Regions from separate parts of the Pseudoalteromonas sp. MEBiC 03607 genome, predicted to be linked through region 1. Evidence: predicted binding sites of a transcription regulator. Region 1 holds the regulator's gene; the other holds the start of a gene.
The links. Region 1 encodes NrdR, which represses ribonucleotide reductase genes. Its sites were predicted from a motif close to AAACACNANATNTNGTGTTT; they were not measured.
Positions count from the first base shown of each region.

Region 2: a site for NrdR is predicted at 10,950-10,969, ahead of nrdA (class 1a ribonucleoside-diphosphate reductase subunit alpha). Genes of this name have one in related genera too.

Region 1 covers NZ_SRRY01000001.1:1,360,819-1,376,362, forward strand. Annotated here, with positions in the region: gene E5N72_RS06190 (HIT domain-containing protein) at 1-20, shown strand, start outside; gene E5N72_RS06195 (transporter substrate-binding domain-containing protein) at 84-836, shown strand; gene E5N72_RS06200 (Zn-dependent hydrolase) at 912-2,603, opposite strand; gene E5N72_RS06205 (HDOD domain-containing protein) at 2,874-3,716, shown strand; gene rdgC (recombination-associated protein RdgC) at 3,777-4,685, opposite strand; gene E5N72_RS06215 (HAMP domain-containing sensor histidine kinase) at 4,776-6,539, opposite strand; gene E5N72_RS06220 (response regulator) at 6,775-7,149, shown strand; gene thrA (bifunctional aspartate kinase/homoserine dehydrogenase I) at 7,376-9,793, shown strand; gene thrB (homoserine kinase) at 9,803-10,729, shown strand; gene thrC (threonine synthase) at 10,748-12,031, shown strand; gene E5N72_RS06240 (hypothetical protein) at 12,064-12,432, opposite strand; gene glyA (serine hydroxymethyltransferase) at 12,724-13,980, shown strand; gene nrdR (transcriptional regulator NrdR) at 14,088-14,537, shown strand; gene ribD (bifunctional diaminohydroxyphosphoribosylaminopyrimidine deaminase/5-amino-6-(5-phosphoribosylamino)uracil reductase RibD) at 14,540-15,544, shown strand, end outside.
Region 2 covers NZ_SRRY01000001.1:2,473,557-2,489,100, reverse strand. Annotated here, with positions in the region: gene argA (amino-acid N-acetyltransferase) at 1-863, shown strand, start outside; gene E5N72_RS11445 (DUF3083 family protein) at 938-2,008, opposite strand; gene glnS (glutamine--tRNA ligase) at 2,237-3,904, shown strand; gene E5N72_RS11435 (TonB-dependent receptor) at 3,995-6,409, opposite strand; gene E5N72_RS11430 (YaeQ family protein) at 6,564-7,091, shown strand; gene yfaE (class I ribonucleotide reductase maintenance protein YfaE) at 7,088-7,360, opposite strand; gene nrdB (class Ia ribonucleoside-diphosphate reductase subunit beta) at 7,360-8,490, opposite strand; gene nrdA (class 1a ribonucleoside-diphosphate reductase subunit alpha) at 8,561-10,846, opposite strand; gene E5N72_RS11410 (HAD-IA family hydrolase) at 11,239-11,913, opposite strand; gene ubiG (bifunctional 2-polyprenyl-6-hydroxyphenol methylase/3-demethylubiquinol 3-O-methyltransferase UbiG) at 11,913-12,623, opposite strand; gene gyrA (DNA topoisomerase (ATP-hydrolyzing) subunit A) at 12,800-15,496, shown strand.

The sequences.
Region 1 (15,544 bases):
AGCTAAAAGCACACTTCTAATTGATGTAAAATAGCTAGGATGAACTAGGATAAATAAATGAAAGAATATAAGAGCACCTCGTAATGAAAATGTATATTTTTGTCGTGCTCTTTGCTTTGAGTTCAGCACCTAGCGTTGCGAAAAGTTATTATTTTGTTGGCAGCCATTTTCCATCGATTTTAGAACATAATGAACAAGGCCAGGTGATTGGCCTTGGTGCTGATATTGCTCACGAAATATGTCGTCGGCTGGGGCATACGCTAGTTATAGATATTATGCCGTTGAAACGTGCCTTGAAGATGGTTGAACAAGGCCATGCTGATGCCATTATTGGCCCATACAAATCCCATTTGCGTGAACAGTACATGCATTATAGTGCTTTACCATTTTACGAAGACCCGATAGTTTTTTACACCAAACCGGATAGTGAGGTTACGTGGGTAGGTAATTTTGCCAGTTTACGAAAAGATACTATTGGGGTTATTCGCGGTTGGAACTATGGTGATGAGTTTAAACGCAATGCATCGAGTTTGTCGCTGTCTGAGGTCGCCAGTGTCAGGGCTAGCTTTTTGCAATTAATGTATGACAGGGTCGATGTTATCCTGACTCACCCTCGTGCTTCGAAACCTGTTATAGATAGTTTAAATATTAAAGATAAAGTGGTTATGCTATCGCCAATCGTGACAGTCAATCAAGGCTATTTTGGTTTTAGTAAGCGTCGTGAACTCGATGAATTTATTAATGCTTTTAATGCTGAGTTTCAAAAAATGTTGATCAACGGGGATATTGTTCGTTTGAACAAAAAGTATGAACTCAGCTTTGTCGCTCATTATTAAAAAACGCTGCATCATGGCAGCGTTTTTTATTTGAGTTTTGCTATTAATTACTGCAAGCGAGCGCCTGCAATAAACTTATAGACCCAATACTTCTTTACCTTGTTTAAAGGTAACATCAACAGGAATATTTGCTTTACTTAGTTTTTCTAAGTCTTTTGCAAGTTCTGCTTTAATTTCACCATGAGTGGCGATTAATTGATCCACTTTTTGATAATCACCGTCACCTTGAATGGTAAGAATTAAGCGAGACAGTTTTTCCATTGCAAGGCTCATTTTCTCCATGTTAACGCTGTATAGGCCGTCAGCATTTTTAGAGAAAGCACCTTCTTCAGCAAAGAAGTTAAAGCGGATCATGTTCGCTTTACCGTGTGCGCTTGATGCACCAAAACGTACAGAGCGGAAGATACCTGCCATAAAGGTGATGTAGTAATCTTCTAATGTACCGTCAGTGATTTCGCCTTTCTTAAGTAATTGCTCAACCATGTAAAGACCTAAGATATCAGCTTTACCTTCTTCAAGTGCGCTTGCATGCTCTTGCAATGATTGGCGAACAGTACCTTTATCGGTAATCGTGTTTTTGATACCTAAACCATGCGCTACTTCATGGAACATGGTGTTGGCAAAGAACGCATCAAAGGTAATGTGTTTACGTTGTTCAGGGACAATCAACTGCTCAGAGATAGGCACTAAGATTTTATCGAATTTAGCACGCATAGCGTTTTTAAGTTGCAGACGACGGGTGCCTTTTTCTAGTTGAACTTGCTCATCATTTGGTAGGTTGATAGCAATTGTTTTACTACCTGCATTAGAGTGACCAGCATAGTAAACTACATCATACGCGTTTAAATCTGCATCAGAGCCAGGGACCTCTTGTTTGTACTTGTCGTCAACAGGTAAGCCTTTTTGCAGTTCAGGTAGAAACGCCGCAAACTTAGCTAGTCGTTCACTCCAGGCAAGATCTTTAACAAGCACATACGACTCATAGGCTGCACGATAACCGAATAGCTGATCTTCGTAAGTTTCAATCGGACCAATAACCACATCGATTGGGTTATTTTTCATATCCATCCATGCAAAATCAGAAGCTCTAAAGTCATCAGTCACAAGCGCATCTGCACGCATGCTTAAGTAATTTGCAAATTCTTTATCATCAGCAAGCTGGCTTGCTTCGCGCAGTAAGTTGGCTGCTTTTTCAAGCTCTTGTGCGTATTCTACTGAATAAGCAACGCTATAAAGTAAACCTTTTTCGTCACGCTTAATGACAGAGTAAAGCCCTGTTTTATCATCTAAAATTGCTTTGTTTAGCTCTTCTTTGCTCATATCACGAGGATAAAACTCAGCGCCAGCTGCTTTTTCTTCATAGCCAGATAAAAAGACTTCATCGCCATTTAAGCGATCCCAAGGACCATAGTTAATATCAGCAAATTTTTGTATTTTCTGATCATTAATTTTCGCAAGGAAAGCATCTTTATTCTCGCCAAATGCTTGGCGCCAGAATAGCTCATCCATGATTTTTGATGCATCAATTAACTTACCGATCATTTGTTTTTGGTTGTCGCTTAGATGGCTTAAATCTGATGTAAGGGTAAAGTCAGTGTAAATATCTAAACGATTGCGATCGATATTAATAAGTTGCGGGTTATTTTCTTTAGCACTTTGCTCAGTTGTAGGTTTCGCTTCTGATGATGTTGCTGGTTGTTCAGAACATGCGCCAAGAAAAACAGCGCCAGATAAGATAAGTGCTTGGCTAATTTTATTTAATGTCATTTTTGCCCGTTCCCGATTTTTTGGTGAGAGTGATTGTTTAGAAAACAAAACGTGCACGCATTAAAGCAAAACTGATGCGTACCTGACAAGTTTACTCTATTTAGGGGTGTATTTAGCCTAAAATTATTAGCTAATAATAAAAAATAGATTATTGCTGTGATTTTCTTAACTTTAGCGCTAAGTTAGTCAATACTAAAACTATAATTAATTTAATAATGTCAGTCAGTAGCTTACCTGTAAAGTGAGCTACCCCAAGAGGATGGCACACATATGTCAACAGAAAATGCATTACTGACCATATTGGTCGATAGAATTAATAACGATACATTAGTACTACCTACACTGCCTGAAGTTGCAGTGAAGGTGAGGCAGGCTGCAGATAATCCAAACGTAAACCTAATGGACATGGCTGATGTTATTTCACACGACCCTGCATTATCTGCGCGAATGATAAAGGTAGCTAATAGTGCATTTATGGGGCGCTCAGTAAAAGTGACCAATTTGCATCAAGCGGTAACACGAATAGGCTTACGACAAATAAAAAACATCGCCACAGCAATGGCGATGGAGCAGCTGTTTGTGTCGCACAATGAGTTGATCAAAGGCTATATGGATAAGGCGTGGCAAAAAACCCTTAAAGTCGCGTGTCACTCAATTACTTTAATGGACTTCTTCTTACGCAGAAATAAGCAAACCTCGCTTAATCGCGACACAATTACTTTGGCGGCACTAGTTTATAACATTGGTGTATTGCCAATTTTAACTGAAGCTGAAAAGCATCCTGAAGTATTCGCAAACCCAAGTTTCCTTGCTCATGCTATCCAAAAGTTGGGCGGTAAAGTAGGTGGTGCAATTATGCGTGCTTGGGGCTTTACTGATGAGTTTGTCGAAGTTGCTGAAAGTTGGGCAAATCCAAACTATCGTCCAGAGCATATATGTTATGTCGACTTCATTCGTATTGGCGCGATATTAGAAGGGATCTTACAGGTTTCTGATAAGTCAGCAGCATTACAAACCTACATGGACAAAGGCGTGATTGAATCTCTTGATATGTTCAACGAAGATGAGTATCACGACATGCTTAATGAAGTAAAAGCAATTTTTACTGAATAACTACAACAAAAAAGCGCGACCAAGTCGCGCTTTTAATATTAACCATTATCTGAGTTAATTTTATAAATCTTCTGCGTCACCTAAGCCTTGGGTCAGATCTTCTAGCAACTGCTTAATTTCTTCTGATGCTAAGATAAAGTCTGCATCAAGTTTTACCGCCATATCTTCTTTTGGAATGTCGGCGTTTTCTTCTTTTAATGTTTCTGAATAGCTTAAGCGCTTAATAGAGCCATCGTTTTGCAGCATGAACTTAACGCGCTCTTGCCAATCAAGAGCAAGCTTAGTTACGCGCTTACCATTTTCTAGGTGAGATTTAACTTCATCACAAGATAGGTCATGGCCTTTTAATTTTACCTGAGCGCCACTGTCATCGGCTTCTTCAAGCTCTGCATCGTTACCGATAGAAAAGCCCTCAGGGGTACTGAAATTAGTTAACCAGTCAGTTAAAAATACATCTAAATCGTAGTTAGCAAATGCGGGTACCACAGGCAGTGTGCCAAGTGATTTACGTAATAAGGCTAAAAGCTCTTCTGCTTTATTAAAGCTTGCGCTGTTAACCACAACCCAGCCATTCTTTTGGTCAATAAATGCAAACTGTAGGCTCGACTTTTTGAACGCTTGAGGCAGTAAAGTATGCAGAATATTTTCTTTTAGTTCGTCTTTTTCTTTTTTCTTTACTGGGCGGTTTTCTTCGGCTTCGATTTGCTCAACTTTTTCTGCCACCATTTCATTGATAACAGCGGCTGGCAGAACTTTTTCTTCACGCTTAGCGCATACTAAAATGCTGTCTTGAGAGAAATGAGACAGAGTTTGACCATGCTTACCGAACGCTTTTGTCCAACCGAAAGTTGAAAGCTCTTGGCCTGTACATGAGCGGAATAGATCTTGCTCTAGGGCTTTGTCGAAGTCTTCTTGAGAGTATGAAACGTCTTGTTTAAAACGGTAACAGATAAGGTTACTAAACCACATAATTAGGCTAATCCTTTCAATAAATTTGCCCAATCATAACAATAAAAAACTGATGCCGAAATGAATCATTTCGGCATTAGCTCTAATTGCTTATGAGTTAAACATTGAAAGTGGTTTTGGCATGTTTTTCGGAAAACTAATATGGTAATGCAAGCCTTTGCCTACTTCGCTTGATACTTCAATATCGCCACTGAGCGTCTGCTTAACGAGGTTAAAGGTAATATGCGTGCCCAAGCCACTCCCGCCTTGGTCACGTTTAGTGGTAAAGAACGGGTCAAACAGTTTTTCGAGCTGATCTTTCGAAACGCCATTACCGTTGTCTTTAAAGTCGATAACTACTTCGTCGTCTTCATCTTTGATGATTATGTCAATCACGCCACTTTCGATGCCTTCAAAACCATGGATCAGAGAGTTCATAATCAAATTCGTAAAGATCTGACTAATCGCACCGGCTGGTAAATTTAAGGTCAAATCGCTAGGGCAATCTAAATTGATATGATGGGATGTTTTCTTAAGTTTAGGGTGAAGAGAGCGAATGACTTCACCTAAGTACTCTTTAAAATTGATAGTGCGCACAGCTTCACTAGCTTGGTCTACTGCGATTTGTTTAAAACTCGCAACCAGTTCCGAGGCTCTATCTAAGTTACTCGTCAATAGGCTGGTGCTTTGTTTGGCATCATTAATAAATTCTTCTAACGCTTTTGGCGAGAGTGTTTTGTCTTTATAAGCAGCCTCTATTTGATCAAGGCGCTCTTGTAAAAATGAAGTCGCAGTCACGCCAATGCCAATTGGCGTGTTTACATCATGGGTGATACCAGCAACTAGACCACCCAGTGCAGCCATTTTCTCAGAACCGACTAAACGCTCTTGTGCCATGTTGAGTTCATCAAGGTAACGCTGCAGCTCGTTTTGTTTAGCGATCAGCTCTTGTTCGGTCTGTTTACGTAAATCGATTTCTTCGGTCAGCGTAAGCTTTTGCTTTTCAAGCTCGTATTTTTGTTCTTGTAAGTCCATCATCGCTTGACTCAAATTAGACGTTTTACGAGCTACTTCTTGTTCTAACTGCAAATTGTGTTGATCGAGTTTTTCATTACTGATTAATAACTCTTTTTGTGTGTGCTCGAGCTCTTCACGATAAAGTACAACTTTGTCGATAAGGCGATTGAATGACTCTTCCATTACTTTGAGCTCATTACGCTCGGTGGTTTTCACTTCAATATGACGACCTTCTAAGTCATTGAGCTCTAAATCTTCGATTTGTTCTGTAAATTGTGAAAGAGGCTCTGTGAGTCTTTTTCTAAAGGCAAGTAAGAATAAAAAGATCAAAAAGGTGGTTTTGATCATTGCATTACCAATCAAGAAGTAGATAGAAATCATGATTCGACTAAAAACGACTTCTCGACTTGAGAACAATGTGACATCACCAACTTGAGTCGTTTTACCTGAAAACTCAAAAATCAGTGGAAATGTATAACCGAACAAACCTGAAGGCGTGTCCTCAATAATGGCTTCTTCTTGCACTAACTGTTGGCTGTAAAGTTCATGTATATCTAAAGAACGGCCAAGTTGCGAAAGAACTTCACCACTATCGTCACGAACAATAATGCCTTCAATCATGGGGATTGCTAATAAACCTTCAGCGGTCGTAATAGTCTGTTTATCATTAAGTTCCCAAATAGCGCGGGTTAAACTGCGACTAAAGGTTTTTTGCAGTGTTGTTAGTTCATCGCGAATGTAATCTTTGGTGTTAACGTATTCAGCAATAACCTGTCCACATGTCACTACAAAAGTAAGTAGAAAGTAGACCGATAGTACATTTGTTAATAACTCTTTTGACAGGCTTTTTTGTAGCATGGAATATCCATAGCTCCTTGGTGACATGATTAATACATTCAGCTAGTTCTAAAGTTAGCTAATAAATGCTTAAAAATAAATAAATATATCCTTTTTTACTGGAAGTTTATTAATTGTTACTAATTTCTTAATAAACTTAGCCTTACTGCACTAATAAAAGTGTGTTATAAATTTGTACCGTATTTAATTTTAGACTTTTTTTACGTTGTAATTGTGACAACGAAGATTTTATTTCATGGATAATCTTAATTTTACCGTGCTGGTCTGTGATGACTCTACAATAGCCAGAAAACAGGTTGTGCGCTGTTTAGATGATTGTCTCAGTGCTGATATTCAACAAGCCTCAAATGGTCGAGAAGCGCTTGCCTTGTTAAGAAAGCAAAGTTTTGACTTACTGTGCCTAGATTTAACAATGCCAGAAATCGATGGAATCGAAGTGCTCGAATCAATCAAGGCGGAAAAAATAGAATGCTTTGTTATCGTTATTTCGGCTGATATTCAAGCTGAAATGAAGCAAAGAGTAGTAAGGTTAGGTGCAATTGACTTCATTGATAAACCGATAGATATTGTGCGCTTAAAAGCTACTTTGCATAAATTTGGTATTCGTTAACTTTTAAAATTATTTAAATGCATAATTTATCTTTTTTTAAGGGTTGACATCTTGGCTGTTTTTAAGGCAGTCTACAGACTATGAAAACATTTAATCACGCAACGACCATTATTATTACAACCATCATCCTTACGGGATAGTGGCATAGGTCGGTGCAACAAAATTATAGGCCTGTGTTCACTAGAACACAGGCCTTTTTCGTTTATGGAATGAGGAAACATAAATAATGCGAGTATTAAAATTTGGTGGGTCGTCCTTGGCCGACTACGCATGTTTGCAACAGGTAGCTCAGTTAGTTAAAGAAGAACTGAAAGATGAAATGTTATTAGTGCTATCTGCACCGGGTGGCATGACAGACTCTTTGGTTGCATTGGCAAGTACAGCTGAACAAGGTCAAGACTTTAGTGAGCAGTGGCAGAATTTAATCAATCGCTGTGAGCAGCTAAAATCGGCGGTAGAAGCAGACTATGGTCAAGTAGCAAACTGGCCAGACTTAAGTGAGTTAAAAAATAAGCTTGATGGAGTGGCGCTATTAAAATGTTGTCCAGATCAAGTACGCGCTTATGTAATTAGCTTTGGTGAGCGTATTAGTGTTGCTCTAATGGAATGTATGCTCAAACAAAGCAATGCACGTTATTTAGAAGCAACAGAATGTATTGCTTCAGTGGGTGGCTACATTGATGCAGAGGCTGACCTTAATGTAAGCAAATTACGTTTTCAAGAAGCGTTAAAAGCTGCCCCAAGCACTATTTATATTATGCCGGGCTTTACTGCTGCGAATGAGCAAGGTGAATTGACTACTCTTGGTCGTAATGGCTCTGATTATTCTGCTGCAATAGCTGCGGCGTGTTTAGACGCTGATGTATGCCAAATCTGGACTGACGTTGATGGTGTTTACAACGCAGATCCGCGTTATATTAAAAAAGCTTCTAAAGTTGATTCGCTATCTTATAAAGAAGCGATGGAGCTTTCTTATTTTGGTGCGAAAGTATTGCACCCGAAAACGATTTTACCTTGTGCCAAAGCGGGTGTGCCGTGCGAGATTAAAAATACTCATAACCCACGTGCCGAAGGTTCTGTGATCAGTAACGACAGTGTATCTAACGAGCCAGTTAAAGCGTTATCAAGTTTACAAAACCTCGCTATGTTGACGGTGTCAGGGCCTGGTATGAAGGGTAAAGTGGGGATGGCATCAAAAGTATTTAATGCCTTGGCTCATGACAATGTCTCAATCGTATTAATTACTCAATCTTCGTGTGAATTTAGTATCAGCTTTTGTGTGCATGAGAGTGATTTATCGTTAGCTCTTGAAGCACTGCAAACAGCCTTTGAATTAGAATCGCAAGCTGGTTTAATCGAGCCTGTACAAGTACAACGTAACCTTGCAATTGTCACTTTAGTGGGTGATAACATGCGTGCTCACAAAGGTTTAGCGGCCAAGTTCTTTGCTTCATTAGCTCAAGCACAAGTGAATATTGTAGCTATTGCACAAGATTCAACTGAAAGCGCTATTTCAGCAGTGATTGACGGTGAGCTATGCAACGACGCAGTAAAAGTGTGTCACGAGAACTTCTTTACTCACATCCCATCAATCGACGTGTTTTTACTTGGTTGTGGTTTAGTTGGGCAAGAGCTTATCCAGCAATTAGAGCGTCAACAAGCGTGGCTCGAAAAGCGTAATATCAAGCTTAATTTATACGGTGTTGCGAATTCAAAACAGTTATACCTAGACAGTGAAGGTATCGCTTTTGATGGTTGGCAGGATAAACTCGCAGCCTCTGAACAAGGCTTCGACCTTAATTTAGTTGAGCAATTTGTAAAACAAAACCACCTTATTAATCCTGTAATTGTTGATTGCAGCTCAGCCGATAAACTTGCTGCGCAATATGTTGATTTCTTAAATGCAGGTTTCCATGTGGTTGCGGCAAACAAAAAAGCCAATACTAGCTCGTATGCGTACTACCAAGATTTAGTTGCAGCGACACAAAAGAATAACCGTAAGTTTTTATACGAAACAAACGTAGGTGCAGGCTTACCGGTACTTGATAATCTCAAATCATTATTTGGTGCAGGTGACGAACTAATTAAGTTCAGCGGTATTCTATCGGGCTCATTATCGTATATGTTTGGTGCGCTTCAGGATGGTTTATCACTTAGCGAAGCAACATTAAAAGCGAAAGAAAGTGGTTTTACTGAGCCAGACCCGCGTGATGACTTATCGGGCACAGATGTAGCCCGCAAGCTTCTGATCATTGCTCGTGAGTCGGGTCTTGAGTTAGAACTGAGCGATATCGAAGTAGAGTCTGTATTGCCAAAAGGGTTTGCAGAAGGCGACTCTGTTGACGAGTTTATGGCGAAGCTACCTAGTCTAGATGCTGAATTTAACGACCGCATTCAAAGTGCAGCCAGTGAAGGTAAAGTTCTACGTTATGTAGGCACAATTGAAAATGGTCATTGTAAAGTCGGTATTGAGGCTGTCGATAGCAGTCACGCACTTTATGATATTCGCGATGGTGAAAATGCATTAGCAATTTTAAGTCAATACTATCAACCACGTCCGTTCGTGATTCGTGGCTATGGTGCTGGTGCTGAAGTAACAGCAGCAGGTGTATTTGCTGACATCCTCAAAACATTAACACGATAGGAGCAGGTTATGATCCGTGTATATGCACCTGCTTCTATCGGCAATTTTGCAGTTGGGTTTGACGCATTAGGCGCTGCTTTAGCGCCCATCGATGGCACTTTATTGGGTGATGTTGTTGAAGTAAGTCCTGCTGAGCAAGACACTTTTGTATGCTCTGGCGACTATGCCCATAAGCTGCCTGCCAATGCAGAAGAAAACCTAGCATATCAATGTTTAATTCACTTTAAAGAACACGTTGCGCCTGCTATGCCAGCGGTAAAACTTGAACTTAAAAAGAATCTACCTATTGGCTCTGGGCTAGGTTCAAGTGCTTGCTCTGTGGTGGCAGCCTTTGCAGCCCTTGATAAATTTGCACAAACCAATTTATCACAAGAGCAACTCATCGAATTGATGGCTGATTTTGAAGCTATGGTTAGTGGCGGCCGTCATTACGATAACATCACACCATGCTACTTAGGTGGCTTGCAATTAACTGGCGAACTCATTCCCAATAAATCAATTTCGTTACCTGTTGATAATCAATGGTATTACGTGGCGGCTTTTCCTGGCTTTTCGCTAAATACCGCAAAAGCACGCTCAGTACTGCCAAAACAATTATCAATGCATGACAGTGTTGAATTTGCACAACGTCTTTCGGCTTTTAGCAGTTTACTGCTAACGGGACGCTTTGATGCTGCGCTATCAATCATGACTGATGAAATAGCCGAGCCGCATCGAGCACCCCTTATCCAAGGTTTTGCCGAAGCGAAACAAGCATTACCAGAGCTTGGTGCCGAAATCGTCAGTATTTCGGGTGCAGGCCCAACATTATTTACCGTGTGTAAAAGTTTAGATGCTGCAGAAAAATGCGCAGCTTGGCTGAACGATAATTACATTAATGAGCAGGGTTTCAGCCACATCTGTCAACTCGATCAGCTTGGCACACGAGAGCTTTAAAGAATTTAAGGAAACAACATGCAATTACATAATTTAAAAGATGAATCACAACAGGTGTCGTTTGTTGAAGCGGTAAAAACGGGATTAGGGCGTAATCAAGGTGTCTTTTTTCCTGATAGCTTAATGCCTATCAAAGATGTTGATGCGCTACTTGATTTGGACTTTGTTAGCCGTAGCAGCAAAATTTTATCACACCTGATTGGTGATGAGCTGCCTGCCGATACTGTTGCACAGATGGTGCAAAATGCGTTTAACTTTGATGTGAAATTGGTTGAAGTTGAAAAAGACATGTATTGCTTAGAGCTTTTTCATGGTCCAACGCTTGCCTTTAAGGACTTTGGTGGTCGTTTTATGGCTGAGTGTTTGGCGCAGTTTAACCAAGGCGAAAAAGTAACGATTTTAACGGCAACATCGGGTGATACAGGAGCCGCCGTTGCCCATGCGTTTTATAACAAGCCAAATATTGATGTAGTTATTCTGTATCCGAAAGGTAAAATTTCATTAGCGCAGCAAAAACTGTTCACCACACTTGGCAATAACATTCACTGCTATGCGGTTGATGGTAGTTTTGATGACTGTCAAAGCATGGTCAAAAATGCGTTTTTAGACGATGAAGTAAAACAAAAACTTGGCCTTAACTCAGCTAACTCGATCAATATCAGTCGCTTGGTCGCTCAAGTGTGTTATTACTTTGAAGCAATAGCCCAGTTGCCAAAAGAAAAGCGTAGCAAGGCACATATCTCAGTACCAAGTGGTAACTTTGGTAATGTGTGCGCTGCGATGATTGGTGCTGTTCTTGGTATGCCTGTCGCAAAATTGAGTGCAACAACCAACCAAAATGACACTGTGCCACGTTTTTTACAAAGCAAAGAGTGGGCACCTAACGAAACGCTTGAGTCATTATCAAACGCAATGGATGTGAGTAAACCGAATAACTGGCCACGTGTTCAATTTATGTTGGATAATAATTGGTTTAGCTATGATGACTTTTACTCAAGTTGTGTTGGCGAAGAAGAAACCAAAGAAGTGATGAAAAAAATTCATCAAACGGGTTATATCGCAGAACCTCATACAGCAATTGCTTACCAAGGCTTAAAAGAAAATTTAGCAGATGGCAGTGCCGGTATATTTTTAGCAACGGCACATCCTGCTAAATTTAAAGAAAGTGTTGAAGATATTTTAGGTATTGAGTTAGCAATGCCTAAGCCTCTAGCAGATGCCCTTGCTAAGCCTTGTTTAGCAGAAGACATCAAGCATGATTATCAACTATTGAGAACAGAGCTTTTAAATAAACTAGCTTAAGGTAATTAAAAGAGCGGCATTGCCGCTCTTTTTTAATGTGATAATGAATGGCTGTGGCGGTTCAATAATCGCATTGCAATTATCACTAACGCACTAAAACATAGCAAAGCGCAGCTTAATAAGATGATCTCGTTTTGCGTCCATTGTGTTAAAGTCAGAGCGCTAATGAATAAAATAAAGGGTTTAAATTCATAGTAATAGCGCGCTCTTCGTTGTTTAATTCGCTGACTTTTTTGATCTCGTCTTCGCGCTTCTGAGCGCATTCGCCATATGTTTGCACCCAGCAAAAATAACACAATACCAATGAGTGTATAGAGCAGCTCATGAGGTATGACGATACAGGCAATACCTAAAAACAAATAGCAGTAGGGAACAAGTTCATAAATGGGCTTAGCTAACATTGACTCAAAACATCCTTGATCTGGGTTTGTATTACAAGCTTAGTTTCATTGTGCCCATATGCAAACGCATGATGAACTTTTTACGTTAAATCATATTTTAAAAATATATGTAATGTTTTAAATTTATAAATTTTTATTATGTATCAATAAAAAAATATCATTATTAAAACACTGTGAAATAAATTCAATCCCTGTTTAAATATGTTCATCTTTACAAGATAGGCAAAAGTGCGTTTTAAGCGTACAATATAGCCTTCAAAAAATACCATACACGTTGCCTTAGGAGACCCCATGTTAGAACGTAGCATGAATATTTCGGATTTCGATCCAGAGTTATTTGCAGCCATCACTAAAGAGACGGCTCGTCAAGAAGAGCACATCGAACTGATCGCGTCTGAAAATTACTGTAGCCCACGCGTACTTGAAGCGCAGGGTTCTCAGCTTACCAACAAATATGCTGAAGGTTACCCAGGCAAACGTTACTATGGCGGTTGTGAACATGTTGATGTTGTTGAGCAGCTAGCAATTGACCGTGCTAATGAATTATTCGGTACTGATTACGCTAACGTTCAACCGCATGCGGGTTCACAAGCAAACGCAGCTGTTTTCCAAGCTCTTCTTCAGCCACATGATACAGTACTAGGTATGAGCTTAGCTCATGGTGGTCACTTAACTCACGGTTCACACGTTAACTTTTCTGGTAAAACGTATAATGCAATTCAATACGGCCTAAATGACGAAACAGGCGAAATTGATTACGCTCAAGTTGAAGCGCTAGCATTAGAGCACAAACCAAAAATGATCATCGCTGGTTTCTCAGCATACTCAGGTATCGTTGATTGGGCTAAATTCCGTGAAATCGCTGACAAAGTTGGTGCATACTTATTCGTAGATATGGCTCACGTTGCTGGTCTTATCGCAGCGGGTGTATACCCAAGCCCAATCCCTCACGCACACGTTGTTACTACGACAACTCACAAAACATTAGCGGGCCCTCGTGGCGGTCTAATCGTTTCTGCATGTGGTGATGAAGAAATCTACAAAAAGCTAAACAGCGCAGTATTCCCTGGCGGTCAAGGTGGTCCTTTATGCCACATCATCGCTGCTAAAGCAGTTGCTTTCAAAGAAGCATTACAACCAGAATTTAAAGCGTACCAAGCTCAAGTGGTAAAGAACGCTCAAGCTATGGTTGAAGTTCTTCAAGAGCGTGGCTACAAAGTTGTTTCTGGTAAAACAGACAACCACTTATTCCTTCTTGACCTAATCGATAAAGATATCACAGGTAAAGATGCTGACGCTGCACTAGGTAACGCTAACATCACTGTAAACAAGAACTCAGTTCCTAACGACCCACGTTCACCGTTCGTAACGTCTGGTCTTCGTATTGGTTCTCCGGCTATTACTCGCCGTGGTTTCAAAGAAGCTGAGTCAAAAGAGCTTGCTGGCTGGATCTGTGACGTACTAGACAACATCAATGATGAGTCTGTACAAGCTGAAGTAAAAGAGAAAGTTAAAGCTATCTGTAAAAAATTACCAGTTTACGCTTAATTATTGGTTAAACCTTAATTAAGATAACAATAGCGTTGTTTTTTGCTATTATAAAGGCCGCTTAATAAGCGGCCTTTTTTGTTTTTAATAAACGGAAGCTGAACTCTATGCATTGTCCTTTTTGCACCGCAAAAGATACTAAAGTAATTGATTCTCGACTTGTTGGTGGCGGCCACCAGGTTAGGCGTCGACGTGAATGTAATGAATGTCACGAACGTTTTACCACCTTTGAAGGCGCAGAACTTGTGATGCCAAGAGTCATAAAGCAAGACGGTAGTCGTGAACCATTTAATGAAGACAAATTACTCAATGGCTTGCACCGTGCGCTAGAAAAACGCCCTGTCAGCACCGAGCAGGTCGATGAAGTGGTCAACATTATTAAATCTCAGCTTCGTGCCACGGGTGAACGTGAAATTTCTAGCCATTTAATTGGTGAGTGCATTATGGAGTCACTAAAAAAACTAGATAAAGTGGCTTATGTTCGCTTTGCATCAGTTTACCGTTCTTTTGAAGATATTCGCGAGTTTGGTGAAGAAATCGCTCGTTTAGGTGATTAACTATGTCATTCACAGAACTTGATACGGCTTATATGGCACGTGCCATAGAGCTTGCTAAACAAGGTCGTTTTACTACAACACCAAACCCTAATGTTGGCTGTGTACTGGTTAAAGATGGCGAAATAGTCGGTGAAGGATTTCATCAACTAGCAGGGCAGGGCCATGCTGAAGTTAATGCTCTGGCAGTGGCTGGCGACAATGCAAAAGGTGCCACCGCATATGTGACTTTAGAACCTTGTAGTCATTATGGACGCACACCGCCTTGTGCCGAAGGTTTAAAAGCTGCGGGTGTTAGCAAAGTTATAGCTGCCATGGTCGACCCAAACCCAGCGGTGAGTGGTCGCGGTCTACAGATTTTAGCTGATGCAGGTATCGCTGTAGCATCAGGTTTGCTTGAACAACAAGCGCGCGATTTAAACAAAGGCTTTTTAAAGCGCATGGAAACTGGGTTGCCATATGTGATTTGTAAAATGGCTTGCAGTTTAGACGGTAAAACTGCGCTAAATAATGGCCTAAGTAAGTGGATTACAGGGCCTAAAGCGCGCCAAGATGTGCAAGCATTTCGTGCCCAAAGTTGCGTGGTACTCACTGGTGCAGATACGGTTATGACCGATAATGCCAAACTTAATGTACGCATTGATGAGCTGCCATTTGATATGCCAACGTCACTGCCTTTGCGTCAACCTACTCGTGTGATTATTGATTCACAAAATAGGTTAACGCCTGAACTTGCATTATTTAGCATTGAAAGTCCGGTGATTATTTTCACTACATCGCTTGATAAACAGCATCAATGGCCTCACTTTGTTAAACACGAAGTTGTACCAGCAGTTAATAATAAAGTTGATCTATCAGCGGTTTTAAAGCGTCTTGCTGAGCTGCAATTTAACCATATTTGGCTCGAAGCAGGTGCGACCCTTGCCGGTGCATTTGCTGAGCAAGATTTAATTGATGAATATATTGTTTATATTGCCCCTAAGTTAATAGGTGATATGGGCAAAAGCTTA
Region 2 (15,544 bases), 1.1 Mb from region 1:
ATCAATTAAACAATAACAGTATCGTACTACTTGGTCCGATTGCCGCCTCAGTGACAGGTGAAAGTTTTAATTTAACTGCTGAAGAAATTGCCACTCAGGTTGCATTAAAACTGCGCGCTGACAAAATGCTCGGTTTTTGTAAAGAGGCCGGTATCTTGGATGAAAACGGTGAAGCAATTGCCGAGCTTATGCCAAATGAGGCAGAATCTGTCTTAGCAAACTACCGTAATCAACCTGATTCATGTTTAAGTGCAACGGTATTCTTACAAGCGGCCATTGATGCATGTCGTGGCGGCGTACATCGTTGTCATTTAGTTAGTTACAAAGAAGATGGCGCATTATTACAAGAGCTTTTCTCATTAGATGGCATTGGTACGCAAATCGCGCCGCAAAGCTCTGAACAGTTACGTAGTGCAACAATATCTGATATTACCGGGATTATTAATCTGATCAGACCGCTTGAAGAGCAGGGCTATTTAGTTAGGCGTTCTAGAGAGCAGCTTGAGATAGAAATAGAGCAATTTACTGTCATTGAGCGTGATGGTTTAATTATCGCCTGTGCCGCTTTATACCCATTTGCTGAAGAACAAGTGGGGGAGTTTGCAAGTCTGGCTGTTCATCCACAGTACCGAGATGCAGATAGAGGGAGTTACCTACTGCGTTTTATTATTAATAAAGCCAAACGTGCGGGTTACTCGCATTTATTCGCTTTAACCACACGCAGTATTCATTGGTTTTTAGAACAAAGCTTTGAATTAGTGACCGTTGATGAGTTACCGGCGAAGAAAAAGGCACTGTATAACTATGAGCGCCGTTCTAAAGTGCTGCGACTGGACCTTACTAAACTAAGTAAAAACCGTTGATAGGACAACTGAGTGGATTGCTATAAAAAAGGTGACGCATGTGCGTCACCTCTAATTCTATATATTGTATTTAATTAATACTCATAGTTAATGTGCTGATAAAAGCGCACACGTAAATCTTGGCGCGTTGGATTAAAGGCCAGCTCGTCAGTTACTTCATTAATTGCGCTTTGCACTTGATTCATAAACTTACCATAACCAATGTCATGCTTGTCTTTATCGGCTGCGGCAATCACAAAATGTAGAGAATCAACAAGTTGATTTGCATCCCAATAATGTTGTAATTGCACTTGCTCTGAGCTGCAATCAAAGGTTAGCTTTTGCAGTTCACTGTTACTTTGTGCGTTATCAATATTGCTATTACGAACAATAGGGCGGGTACCATTAGCGATAAAAGCACCAAGGGTTAGCGCTCGTTTTTCGCAAGCTCGTTTAAATGCATCAAAAATATATTGATAAAATTGCGTGTAATTCTCTTCATTCAACATATGTTGAAATTGCGTTTTAATCGCGCGGGTTACTGGAATAGAAAACCCAGCATAAGTCATTTCACTGTGCTGTGTTGGTAAATGACATTGGCGAGATTGATAGCGTGGATATAAGCTACGCAATTTATAGCCATAGCTTTCTTTGTGACCTTTTGCTTTAGCAAATAAATCATAAGTAAGATGCTGGTGATCGCGAATTTTAAGTGGAGGTTGGCCGCTTAATAGCTTTTCTTGTAATGAGTTTATTACGCGCTGTACGTTATGGTGAAAACTTGCTGCATTAGCACGAATATCTTCACCTGTAGCCAAAAATAATAAACGAATTTTTTTGCATTTTACATCATTAGCGGCAAACACATTATGTGCTTCGTGGTATTGTGGGTTATAGAAAAACAAAATCTGCTTAGCGGTTTCTAAACTATATGCCTCATCATGGTAACGAACGACAGGTAACTTATCGTTAGCGATCAGATGTACATTGTGCAGTTCATATTCATCACATAGTGCAAATAACTCCCTTGCAAGACGCTTATAAGCACAGCTTACATTACTAAACTGTGCAAAAAACTCATCAGTAGGTTTAAACTCAACTAGCACATACTGGTTAGCACGCGCAGAGCTTGGAATATAGACTCTATGTTGATTGAGCGAAGCCATCTTTTTTCCTTATTGGTAGTGAAACTGACGGCACTATATCGCTAGTCAATGATCATTTTATTGCGTTAGAACAATTTTTTTACCGATTTTGCAGCGTCTGTAAACAATGTATTCAATAATCGGCTTATTATCTTCAATAAACATGGCTCAACTACTGTATGTTAGGGTTTGTTTTTGTAATAATGCATTAGTTTTGTCACCATGCAATATTTTGAGGATTATGCTCCTATGGCGGAAATTGAGAATCGCCCAAGTAACTTTATTAGAACGCGTATCGACGAAGATCTCGCAAGCGGTAAGCATGCGACTACACACACGCGTTTTCCACCTGAACCAAACGGTTTTTTACACATTGGTCATGCAAAGTCTATCTGTTTAAATTTTGGTATTGCCCAAGATTATCAAGGTCTTTGTAACTTACGTTTTGATGATACGAATCCAGAAAAAGAAGACATCAATTACGTAAATTCAATTAAAGAAGATGTGCAGTGGTTAGGTTTTCAGTGGGATGGTGAAATTAAGTATTCATCTAACTATTTCGATGCGTTATACGGCTATGCTGTTGAGCTTATCGAAAAAGGCCTTGCGTATGTGTGTTTCTTATCGCCAGATCAAGCACGTGAATACCGTGGTACTTTAAAAGAGCCAGGTAAAAATAGCCCGTACCGTGATACGCCAGTTGAAGAAAACCTAGCGCTATTTGAAAAAATGCGTAATGGCGAATTCAAAGAAGGCGAGTGTGTACTGCGTGCTAAAATCGATATGGCAAGTTCATTCATGGTATTGCGTGATCCGATTTTATACCGTGTACGTTTTGCTCACCACCACCAAACAGGTGATAAGTGGTGTATTTACCCAATGTACGACTTCACGCACTGTATTTCAGATGCGCTAGAAGGTATCACGCATTCATTATGTACGCTTGAGTTCCAAGATAACCGTCGTTTATACGATTGGGTATTAGATAACATCAGCCTTGAGTGTCACCCACAGCAAATCGAGTTTTCACGATTAAACCTTGAATACACCATTATGTCTAAGCGTAAATTAAACGACTTAGTGGTTAATGGTCATGTTGAAGGTTGGGACGACCCACGTATGCCAACGATTGCTGGTTTACGTCGTCGTGGATACACACCTGCGTCAGTGCGTGAGTTCTGCTCGCGTATTGGTATCACTAAACAAGAAAACATGGTTGAAATGGGTATGCTAGAAGCATGTATCCGTGAAGACCTAAATGAACATGCACCACGTGCAATGGCTGTTCTTGATCCGGTGAAGATTGTTATCGAAAACTATGATGCAGATAAAGTAGAGACTTTATCAGTTGCCAATCACCCGAATAAAGAAGAGATGGGCCGTCGTGATGTGCCTTTCACGCGTGAGATTTATATCGAACGTGAAGACTTCCGTGAAGAAGCAAATAACAAGTTCAAACGTTTGGTACTTGATAAAGAAGTACGTTTACGTGGTGCTTATGTAATTAAAGCTGAGCGTGTTGAAAAAGACGAGAACGGTGAAATCACCACTATTTTCTGTTCTTACGATCCAGAAACGCTAGGTAAAAACCCAAGCGATGGCCGTAAAGTTAAAGGTGTAATCCATTGGGTATCAGCCAGTGAGTCAATCACTGCTGAAGTACGTTTATACGACCGTTTATTTAACGTACCAAACCCAGCTGCTGCTGAAGACTTCAATGCAACGCTAAATCCAGAATCACTCGTGGTGCTTGCTAACGCGAAACTTGAACCGTCTCTTGCTAATGCACAAGCAGAGCAGGGCTTCCAGTTTGAACGCATGGGCTATTTCTGTCGTGATAACAAAGCCGACTCACTAGTATTTAATCAAACTGTGGGTCTTCGTGATTCATGGGCAAAGATTGAACAAAAGGGCTAAACTTTTAACTAATTGTTTAAGTTTCTAAGCTTAATAAAAAACCCTTTCATTTTAAAAATGAAAGGGTTTTTTTATAACTATTAAAAGTGATTAAAAATAGCCGCGAATACCTAAGCTAAAGTTGCGACCAGGTAGTGGTGCTTTTTCTTTAATAAATGAACTGTGAACGAAACCTAATTCATCCGTTAAGTTATCAGCATTAATGTACAGCTGCGTATCGACAGGGCCTAAATCAAGTTGGTAATTTGCCGATGCGTCAAACAGGGTATAATCGTCAGTTTTTGTTTCATAAGCGGTAATATCTGACTGCTCAAAATAATGAGTGCCTGCTAGGCTAAATTGCCAACCGCCAACAGTATACTGTAGTTCAGAACCAAGTTTGTTTGCTGGAATACGTGGTAGGTAACCTTCGCCATCTTTTAATTTAGCAGTTGTTGAATCACCAAACACTTTAACCAATGTGCTTGGTGACACTTGGTAGTGGACGTCAAACTCAATACCGTAAAGTTTTGCATCTTTACTTGCAAATTGATACACCGCCATTGCGTCTTCGTCAGCCTCTGCTGCTGACTCTAGACCGTGTTCTTCATCGAATACGAGCCCAGTACTTTGCTGGTAATAGTAGTTTTCAATGTCGTTGTAGAAAAAGTTAACGGTGTAACCAAAGTCACCAATAAAGCGGCGGAAACTTAAATCAAAGTTGGTTGCAGTTTCTTGATCGATATCTTCAGGCTCAAAGTGTATTTCGCCGTCTTCGATATGATAACCAAGGCCTAACTCATATGTACCAGTTGCAATATGTACACCATTTGAAAGTAGTTCAGCACTAAGAGGCGCGCGCTCTGAACGAGATACGCTAAGCGCAACACTTTGGCCTTCTTGATATTGCCAGATTGCACCTGCAGAAAAACTTAGATTTGTGAAATCTTCACTGTAGTTAATGATTTCAGCTTCTTCTTCGTCATGGTGCTCTTCTTCCTCTTCATGGGCGTGGTCATGATGGTGCTCTGCCATACTAACAGCCGAGTCAATTTGGTAATCCTCAATACGTGCGCCTAATTCAACGGTTACATCACCAAATTGACGCTCTTCAAGCATGAATAGTGCATTGGTTTTAGTTACACTTGCTGGTGTAAAGGCTTCTTCACCATCAGCATCGTAGTCTGATTCTGTGTAGTGGTAGCCAGCCATACCGTGCCAAAGGCCTAATTTATGTTCAACGGTTGCACGTGCTTCAGTGGTTTTGTTAGAAAACACAGTGCCAACTGCACCATCTTCAATTTCGGCATGTTTATAGTCTGTGTAACCCACACGTAGTGAGATATTTTCAATCCAGTTATCATGTAGCGCATAGCTCATGTAACCTTGCCAGCGATCTTGCTCTAATTGCGCGAAGACAGACTCTTCGTGTTCTTCTTCACCTTCGTGTTCATCATGATGCTCACCTTCTTCATGCTCTTCGTGATGATGGTGTTCATGAGCGGGAATACCGTAATCTGTTTCAATACGACCATATGACACACCTAGTGTTAGGTGATCGCCAACATAACTCGTGCCAAAATTAACATTTTGGCTATCGATAAAGGTGTTTTCTACGCGGTTAGCGGTTTCGTGTTCTTCATGATCTTCACCCTCATGTTCGTCATGCTCTTCAGGAAGCTCGAATGTTGGTGTTTTGTAATCATGACCTTTGCGCTTTGTGCCATCAAAATGGAAGTTGAAGCCTTCATTACCGGTTTCAAGTTTTGCGGCATAAGTATTGGTGTTTGATACTGTGTCATGGGTGTATTGCGCAGCGCCTGTTAAAGTGTCGATATTGTCGGTAGGAATACGATTATCAACAACATTTACCACACCCCCTATCGCACCTGAGCCGTAAAGTAGGGTAGCAGGGCCTCGTAACACTTCAATTTGTTCAGCGGCTAGGCTGTCATTTGATGTTGCGTGATCTGGGCCAATACGTGATGCATCACTGCTATCAAGGCCATTTTGAGTGATTTTCACACGCGGACCATCTAAGCCGCGAATGATTGGGCTTGATGAAACTGGGCCAAAATAACTAGCATTCACACCAGGTAGGCCTTTTAGTGTTTCTCCTAAGGTCGGCTTAGCCTTATTTTTAAGATTATCACCAGCCAATACGTTAACGGGTGAGATCATTTCAAGGCTATTTTTATGAAGCGCAGAAGCATAGACAACAACTGTTTCTACAGATGTTGGCGTGAGAGTAATAACTAGATTTTGATTATCACCATTAATTTCAACACGTTTATCGATAAAATCATCTTTGCTGATGTGTAATTGGCCTTTGTTATCTACATCGATTTTAAACTGGCCTTGTTTATTGGTCACAACGCTTTGTGACTTACCATGAACATGAACTTCAGCGTTACTGATAGGTTGCTGATTTTTATCTAATACTTGACCTGTGATCACAGCAGCCATTGTTGATTGAGAGATCAGCGCAGCGGCAACAGCACTAGAAAGAATTGAAATTTGCTTCATTATTACTACTTCTAAGTTTGTTGTTGAGTGTTGTGATATAATATAACACTGCAATTTTTTATCTGCAATAACGTTATAATATAACTTTTAACTAAGTCGCGAATTTTACACCGTAAACTATACTTAGAATGTTTCAGTTAGATGGACATTCGTTATGTCTGATAAGAATCGTGTTTTTAAAGCCAATTTTACTATCGCAGATTTGCGCGAACAGCGAAATCACCAAGAGGTTTTCACCACGGCATGTGATAGGCAAGAAAGCTATGAACATTTTGTGTTAAAGCTTTTAAGCTACTGCTTATTTTCTCATAATAAAATGGCAACCATGAACGCACGGCTTAAAAGTAGTGAGCCAGATGTGTCAATTAAAGCCCTTGATGAGCATTATGAAATGTGGCTAGCAGTTGGAGAACCTGATTTTACAATATTGAGTAAAATTGCTAAACGTGTTGACGAACTATGGGTTGTAACTACGCTAAACAATGAGTGGTTACAAGAATATGAGCATCAATTAGAGCTGATAAATAATAGCCATTTAATTGCCTTTGATGGAAACTTTATTGAGCAATTGGCGAGCCATTTGACTAAAAACTTACAGTGGGATGTAACGATAGATCAACAAACAGTGAGTGTCTCAGACAAAGAAAACTTCTACCAAACAAACGATCTTGTGTGGCATTAAAGCTCAATTTTTACCTTACCGTTGGGTTTACTACAACACAGCAACACTTCACCTGAGCGTACAAACGCAAGTGGTTCTTGGTTATAATTTACATCACCTTCGACTAATTTAGCGCGGCATGCACCACAATAACCTTCACGGCATTGGTAGGGGACGTCTATTTTGTGTTGTTCTAGGCATTCAAGGAGAGATGAACAGCCAGAATCAAATTCGAGACTCTGGCTGTCTGTTCCTGCAAGGATAACCTCTGCAGTAGTGTTAGTGCTCATTACAGATCGAAGTCACCAAAATCTGATGCATCAACCTGAGAATCAATTTGGCCTACAAGATAAGAGCTAATTTCAGCTTCTTGTGGAGCAACTTGAACGTTGTCTGATACTAACCAAGAGTTGATCCATGGAATAGGGTTACTCTTACTTTCGAACTGTGCCGGTAAGCCAACCGCTGTCATACGCGCATTTGTGATGTATTCAACATATTGACATAAGATATCTTTATTTAAGCCAATCATAGAACCATCTTTAAACAAGTATTCAGCCCAATCTTTTTCTTGCTCAGCAGCTTCAACAAACATCTGAATCGCTTCTTCACGGCATTGTGCAGCAACGATTGCCATTTCAGGATCGTCTTTGCCTTCTTGCATAATATTTAGAATGTGTTGCGTGCCAGATAAGTGGAGCGCTTCATCACGGGCAATAAGCTTGATGATTTTCGCATTACCTTCCATTAGTTCACGCTCTGCGAACGCGAATGAACAGGCAAAGCTTACATAGAAACGAATAGCTTCTAGAATGTTAACCGACATCATAGCTAGGTAAAGTTGCTTTTTAAGGTCAAATAAGCTGACTTTTACTTCTTCACCGTTGATCACATGTTTACCTTCACCATATAGATTGTAAACAGAAATCATATTGATTAAATCATCGTAGTATTTGGTAACCGCATCAGCACGTTCACTGATCTTCTCGTTACTGACGATATCATCAAAGATAAGCTCGGGAGACTGCGTAACGTTACGAATAATATGCGTGTATGAACGGCTGTGAATTGTTTCACTAAACGCCCATGTTTCAATCCAAGTTTCAAGCTCAGGAATAGACACAATGGGTAGTAACGCAACGTTAGGTGAACGACCTTGCACACTATCTAGCAAGGTTTGATATTTCAAGTTGCTTAAAAAGATGTGTTTTTCGTGGTCCGGTAACGCTTGGAAGTCAAGACGGTCTTTACTTACGTCAACTTCTTCAGGACGCCAAAAGAACGATAATTGTTTTTCAATTAGCTTTTCGAAGATAGGGTACTTTTGTTGGTCGTAACGTGACACGTTTACAGTTTGGCCGAAAAACATCGGTTCTTGTAATTGGTTATTATGGTTTCGGCTAAAAGTTGTATATGACATAGTGATTTCTCAAAAAACAGTCAGGACAAAGCGGGCAAATGAGCCCGCTTTTGTTATGTTATTAATTTAATTAGATTTTACAAGCGCCGCCTGCACAACCGTCATCTTCTACCTCTGGTGTTAGCTCATCTTGAGCATCCGATGCACCGTCACGTGTGTTGTGGTAGTACAAGGTCTTCACACCAAGTTTATAAGCAGTCAGTAGGTCTTTTAATAGCACCTTCATAGGTACTTTACCGCCTTCGTACTTAGATGGATCATAATTAGTGTTTGCAGAAATCGTTTGGTCAACGAATTTTTGCATAATACCAACAAGCTGTAGGTAACCATCGTTTGATGGAATATCCCACAGTAGCTCATAGTTGTCTTTCAGGTTTTCATAATCTGGAACTACTTGCTTTAAGATACCATCTTTACTTGCTTTAACGCTGATATGACCACGTGGTGGCTCAATACCATTTGTTGCGTTAGAGATTTGTGATGATGTCTCTGATGGCATCAATGCAGATAGCGTAGAGTTACGCATACCGTGCTCTTTAATGCTCGCACGTAATGAATCCCAATCTAAATGAAGTGGCTCATTACAGAACTGATCTAGGTCACGCTTGTAAGTATCTGTCGGCATGATGCCTTGAGAATACGTTGTCTCGTTAAATTTAGGACACGCACCGCGTTCTTTCGCCAACTCGTTTGATGCTTTCATTAGGTAATATTGAATTGCTTCAAACGTTTTGTGAGTTAAGGCATTAGCACTACCATCAGAATAACGTTTACCGTTTTTAGCAAGGTAGTATGCGAAGTTAATTACACCTATACCCAGCGTACGACGACCCATCGTTGCGTTTTTAGCCGCAGGAACAGGGTAGTCTTGGAAATCAAGTAAGTTATCAAGGGCACGTACTGCAAGTTCAGCAAGCTCTTCTAACTCATCAAGCGACTCAATCGCACCTAAGTTAAATGCAGATAGCGTACAAAGTGCAATTTCACCTTCTTCATCCATTACATTGCTAAGTGGCTTAGTTGGTAATGCGATTTCTAAACATAGGTTAGATTGACGAATTGGCGCCACAGTCGAGATAAACGGGCTGTGTGTATTACAGTGGTCAACGTTTTGTAAGTAAATACGACCAGTGCTTGCACGCTCTTGAGCAAACATTGAGAATAACTCAATTGCTTTAATACGCTTTTTACGAATTGACTCGTCTTGTTCGTACTTAACATATAGCTCATCAAACTTCGCTTGATCTTCAAAGAATGCATCATATAGACCCGGTACATCTGACGGGCTGAACAATGTGATGTAATCGTCTTTGATTAAACGGCTATACATTAATTTGTTGAACTGGACACCGTAGTCAAGATGACGTACACGGTTGTCTTCAACACCACGGTTGTTCTTAAGGACAAGAAGATTTTCAACTTCTAAGTGCCAAAGTGGGTAGAACAACGTTGCTGCACCGCCACGAACACCACCTTGTGAACAGCTTTTAACCGCTGTTTGGAAGTGTTTATAAAACGGAATACAACCTGTGTGGTACGCTTCGCCGTTACGAATAGGGCTACCAAGAGCACGAATACGGCCCGCGTTAATACCAATGCCAGCACGTTGCGAAACATATTTAACAATCGCAGACGATGTCGCATTAATAGAATCAAGGCTATCACCACATTCAATCAATACACATGAGCTGAATTGACGTGTTGGTGTACGAACACCGGCCATAATTGGTGTAGGTAATGAAATCTTAAATGTAGACACTGCATCATAAAAACGCTTGATGTAATCAAGACGTGTCTCTTTTGGATAATCAGAGAATAAGCTTGCAGCAACTAAAATATATAAAAACTGTGCACTTTCGTAAATTTCGCCAGTAACACGGTTTTGAACTAGATATTTACCTTCAAGTTGCTTTACAGCAGCGTAGCTGAAGTTTAAATCACGATTATGATCAATATATGAGTCTAACTCATCGATTTCTTGTTCTGTGTAGTCGACAAGTAAATGCTGATCGTAACGTTTGTCTTCAACTAATTTTGTAATGTGATCATATAAACGTGGTGGCTCAAATTGGCCATACGCTTTTTTACGCAAGTGGAATACAGCTAAGCGAGCAGCTAGGTATTGATAATCAGGCGTATCTTTTGAGATTTGATCCGCTGCCGCTTTGATGATTGTTTCATGAATGTCGTCGGTGCGAATGCCATCATAAAATTGAATATGTGATTTTAATTCAACTTGTGAGACAGACACATTATTCAGACCTTCTGCGGCCCAAGCGATTACGCGATGGATCTTATCTAGATCGAGTGACTCTTTACGGCCGTCACGTTTGCTTACAGATAGCTGTTGGTTCATAGTTTTGCCTGTATTCCTTGGGAAATTTTAGTTGTAAAGACAAAGGTATTCTTTATGTAATTATTATTATTAAACACTATATGCAGCTAATTGAATAACATTTAGCCACAATATCTGGTGTTGTTTAAATTGCAGATCACAAGATAGTGTGGTCTGCGCTGTTTTGCAAGGGATAGAATTGCCCCATTTTGTGGATAACTATTGGATAAGCGCATTGTGTTAGTGACCATTAACCTTTGAACATTCATAGACGACGAAATTTGTAGAAATCAACTCAAGATCCAGAAAATTTACCGTTTTAAAAAATAAATTTCGACTGATTTTTTTATCATCAAAGAATGTTCAAAAGTGAATCAGATCACAATATATGGTGTTTTAGATAATAAATAACACTATATATGGTTAAAGCCATCAATTGGCGAATGCCAATTAAAATCTGCCTGCCAGCCAAGCGCAGCGTCAACACTCGGTATGTAACCCCAAAGCGCCGTTGCACTGTACATATTAGCTGCTTTTGCAGCTTGAATATCTCGCTCAGCATCACCGATATACAAACAACGAGTTGGATCAACATCTAAGATCTCAGCTGTATGTAACAGTGGATCCGGTGATGGTTTCGAAACAGCTAATGTATCGCCACTGACAACGGCTTGAGCATTACTTAAAGATGGGATCGCTTGTACTAAGGGCTCAGTTAAAAAGCCGGGCTTATTGGTCATAATGCCCCACTTAATATTGTTTTGCTCAAGTGCAATTAAAAGCTGCTCGATGCCGTTGAAGCATTTACTGTGAACGGCAATATCATCAGCGTAATAATCGAGTAACTGTTGTCGTAAAGCCAGTTGTTCTACATCAGGCCACTTATCACCAAAACCAACCTCTAAAAGTGCATTGGCTCCGTTTGAAGCTGCGGGACGATAAATATGCTCAGCGACTGGGGCGATATCTGCATCGGCTAATACGCGATTTAATGCATGACCCAGATCATCGGCGGTATCAAGGAGCGTACCATCGAGATCAAAAATAAAAGCATCAAAATCGATAGAGGGTGCGTTTACACCACTCATTAGGCTAATTTCTCAAAGTGCAGGATGTAATTAACACTTACATCATCATTTAAACTGTACTGCTTAGAGAACGGGTTATAGTTCAGGCCTGTGCTGGCTCTTACTTTTAATCCCGCTTCTTCAGCCCAGGCAATAAGTTGTGCAGGTTTGATAAACTTTTTATGGTCATGGGTACCTTCAGGCACCATTTTTAAAAGCTTTTCTGCACCCACAATGGCAAACAAGTAGGCCTTTGGTGTTTTGTTTAGTGTTGAAAAGAAGACATCGGCGCCCGGTTTAGCAAGTTCTGCTACAGCACGAATAATAGACGCAGGATCTGGAACATGCTCAAGCATTTCCATACAAGTAATAACGTCAAAGCGAGCAGGGTGCTCAGCCGCAAACTGTTCTGCTGGTACTTTTATATAGTCAACAGGGACACCTGTTTCTAAACTGTGTAACTTAGCAACGGTAAGTGGCTCTTGGCCCATATCGATGCCGGTTACTTTAGCGCCCATGCGCGCCATGCTTTCACTTAAGATGCCGCCACCACAGCCAACATCTAAGGTTTCCTTATCAAATAAGCCGCCTACTTTATCGGCGACAAAATCCAAGCGAAGAGGATTTATTTCATGAAGAGGTTTGAACTCTCCGTCGCGGTCCCACCAACGTTCTGCGATGGCTTCAAACTTTGCAATTTCTGTATTATCTACATTTTGATGTTCGGTCATAAAAAACTTCCTCGTCAATCTGAGGCCATTATATAGGGGGAAATTACTAAATCGCAAAGATTTAGCGCCTGTAAATCTAAATAAATTGTGATAGCATGGTCTGGAAATAATAACTAAAGCTCTTAAGACGGCATTGTGCCTCTTTATGAGTCAATACTGAAGGAATGTGAAATCAAATGACTGATCTCGCCAATGAAATTCTGCCAGTCAATATTGAAGATGAATTAAAAAATTCGTACCTTGATTACGCAATGAGTGTAATCGTTGGACGTGCATTGCCAGACGTACGTGACGGCTTAAAGCCAGTTCACCGTCGTGTTTTATTTGCAATGAACGAACTCAATAATGATTGGAATAAACCTTACAAGAAATCAGCACGTGTTGTTGGTGATGTAATCGGTAAGTACCACCCACATGGCGACAGCGCGGTATATGACACCATCGTTCGTATGGCGCAGCCTTTCTCATTACGCTATATGCTTGTTGACGGCCAAGGTAACTTCGGTTCTGTTGACGGTGACTCTGCGGCAGCAATGCGTTATACGGAAGTTCGTATGGCGAAAATGTCACATGAATTATTAGCTGACTTAGAAAAAGAAACCGTTGATTATGTACCTAACTATGATGGTACTGAGCAAATTCCTGACGTATTACCTACTAAAGTACCTAACTTACTAGTAAATGGTTCATCAGGTATTGCGGTTGGTATGGCAACGAACATTCCTCCGCATAACTTAACAGAAGTTATTAACGGCTGTTTAGCGCTTATTCAAAACCCAGATATGTCAATTGCTGATCTAATTGAATATATCCCGGGTCCAGATTTCCCGACTGCGGCGATTATCAACGGTAAAAAAGGCATTGAGCAAGCGTACCTAACAGGTCGTGGTAAAGTATATATCCGCGCTCGTGCTGAAATCGAAGTTGACGAAAAAACCGGTCGTGAAACAATCATCGTTCACGAAATCCCTTATCAAGTTAACAAAGCGCGTCTTATCGAAAAAATCGCTGAGTTAGTTAAAGATAAGAAAATTGAAGGTATTAGTGCACTACGTGACGAATCAGATAAAGACGGTATGCGTATCGTTATCGAAATCAAACGTGGTGATGTTGGTGAAGTAATCTTAAACAACCTATATGCACAAACTCAGTTACAAACTGTGTTTGGTATGAACATGGTTGCACTTGATAACAACCAACCTAAGTGCTTTAACCTTAAAGAAATGCTTGAAGCGTTTATCATTCACCGTCGTGAAGTTGTTACACGTCGTACTGTATTCGATTTACGTAAAGCCCGTGACCGTGCTCACACGCTTGAAGGCTTAGCAATTGCTCTTGCGAACATCGACCCAATTATCGAACTAATTCGTAAGTCACCAACACCAGCTGAAGCTAAAGTGGCACTAACAGCTCGCCCTTGGGAGCTAGGCACTGTTAAAGCTATGCTTGAAAAAGCAGGTGAAGATAACGTTGCTCGCCCTGATTGGTTAGCTGCAGACTTAGGTATTCGTGATGGTCAATACTATTTATCTGAGCAACAAGCACAAGCAATTCTTGACCTACGTTTACACAAACTAACGGGTCTTGAGCATGAGAAGATCTTAGACGAGTACCAAACGTTACTTGATCTAATTGCCGAGCTTTTACACATTCTTTCAAGCCCTGATCGTCTAATGGAAGTTATCCGTGACGAGCTAGTAGAAATTAAAGAACAATATGGTGATGAGCGTCGTACTGAAATCAGCGCTGCTGCTCACGATATTAGCCTTGAAGACCTAATCAATGAAGAAGACGTTGTAGTAACGCTTTCTCACGAAGGTTACGTTAAGTATCAACCATTATCTGACTACGAAGCACAGCGTCGTGGTGGTAAAGGTAAGTCAGCTACGAAGATGAAAGATGAAGACTTCATCGAGCGTCTATTGGTTGCTAATACACACGATACAATTCTGTGCTTCTCAACTGCAGGGCGCTTATACTGGTTGAAAGTATATCAGTTACCATTAGCAAGCCGTGCAGCGCGTGGTAAGCCAATTGTTAACCTATTACCACTTGAAGCAGATGAGCGTATTACTGCTATCTTACCGGTACGTGAATACGAAGAAGATAAATATATCTTCATGGCTACTGCGTTTGGTACAGTTAAGAAAACACCATTAACAGCTTATAGCCGCCAACGTGCGAGCGGTATCATTGCCGTTAACCTTAATGAAGGCGATAGCCTAATTGGGGTTGATATCACAGATGGCACGAATGAAATCATGCTATTTACTGATGCTGGTAAAGTTGTACGCTTTAAAGAAGCTGAAGAGTCTGAAGTATTAGACGAAAACGGCAACCCAGTACTTGATGAAAACGGTAACCCGGAAATCCGCTTTAAAGGCGTACGTCCAATGGGCCGTACAGCAACAGGTGTTCGCGGTATTAAGATGGCAGACGATCAACGCGTTGTATCGTTAATCGTTCCTAAATCAGATGGTGCAATCCTAACTGTGACAGAAAATGGTTACGGTAAGCGTACAGCACTTGAAGATTACCCATCGAAGAGCCGTGCAACACAAGGTGTTGTATCAATCAAAGTTAGCGAACGTAACGGCGCTGTGGTTGGTGCAGTACAGGTTGATGAAAACGACGAAATCATGATTATCTCTAATCGCGGTACACTTGTACGTACTCGTGTAAATGAGGTTTCTACGGTTGGTCGTAATACTCAAGGCGTTATTTTGATACGAACTATTGACGAAGAGCAAGTAGTTGGTTTACAACGTATCGAAGAAATCGAAGTTGATGAGCTTGCAGCCATCGAAGGCGAGGCCGTTGAAGTAGTCGATACTAATCCTGAAGAAGCGGGTGATAACCCACCTTCAGAATAACATTGATTTAAAAAGCGGCTTCGGCCGCTTTTTTTATCCGCACTATAA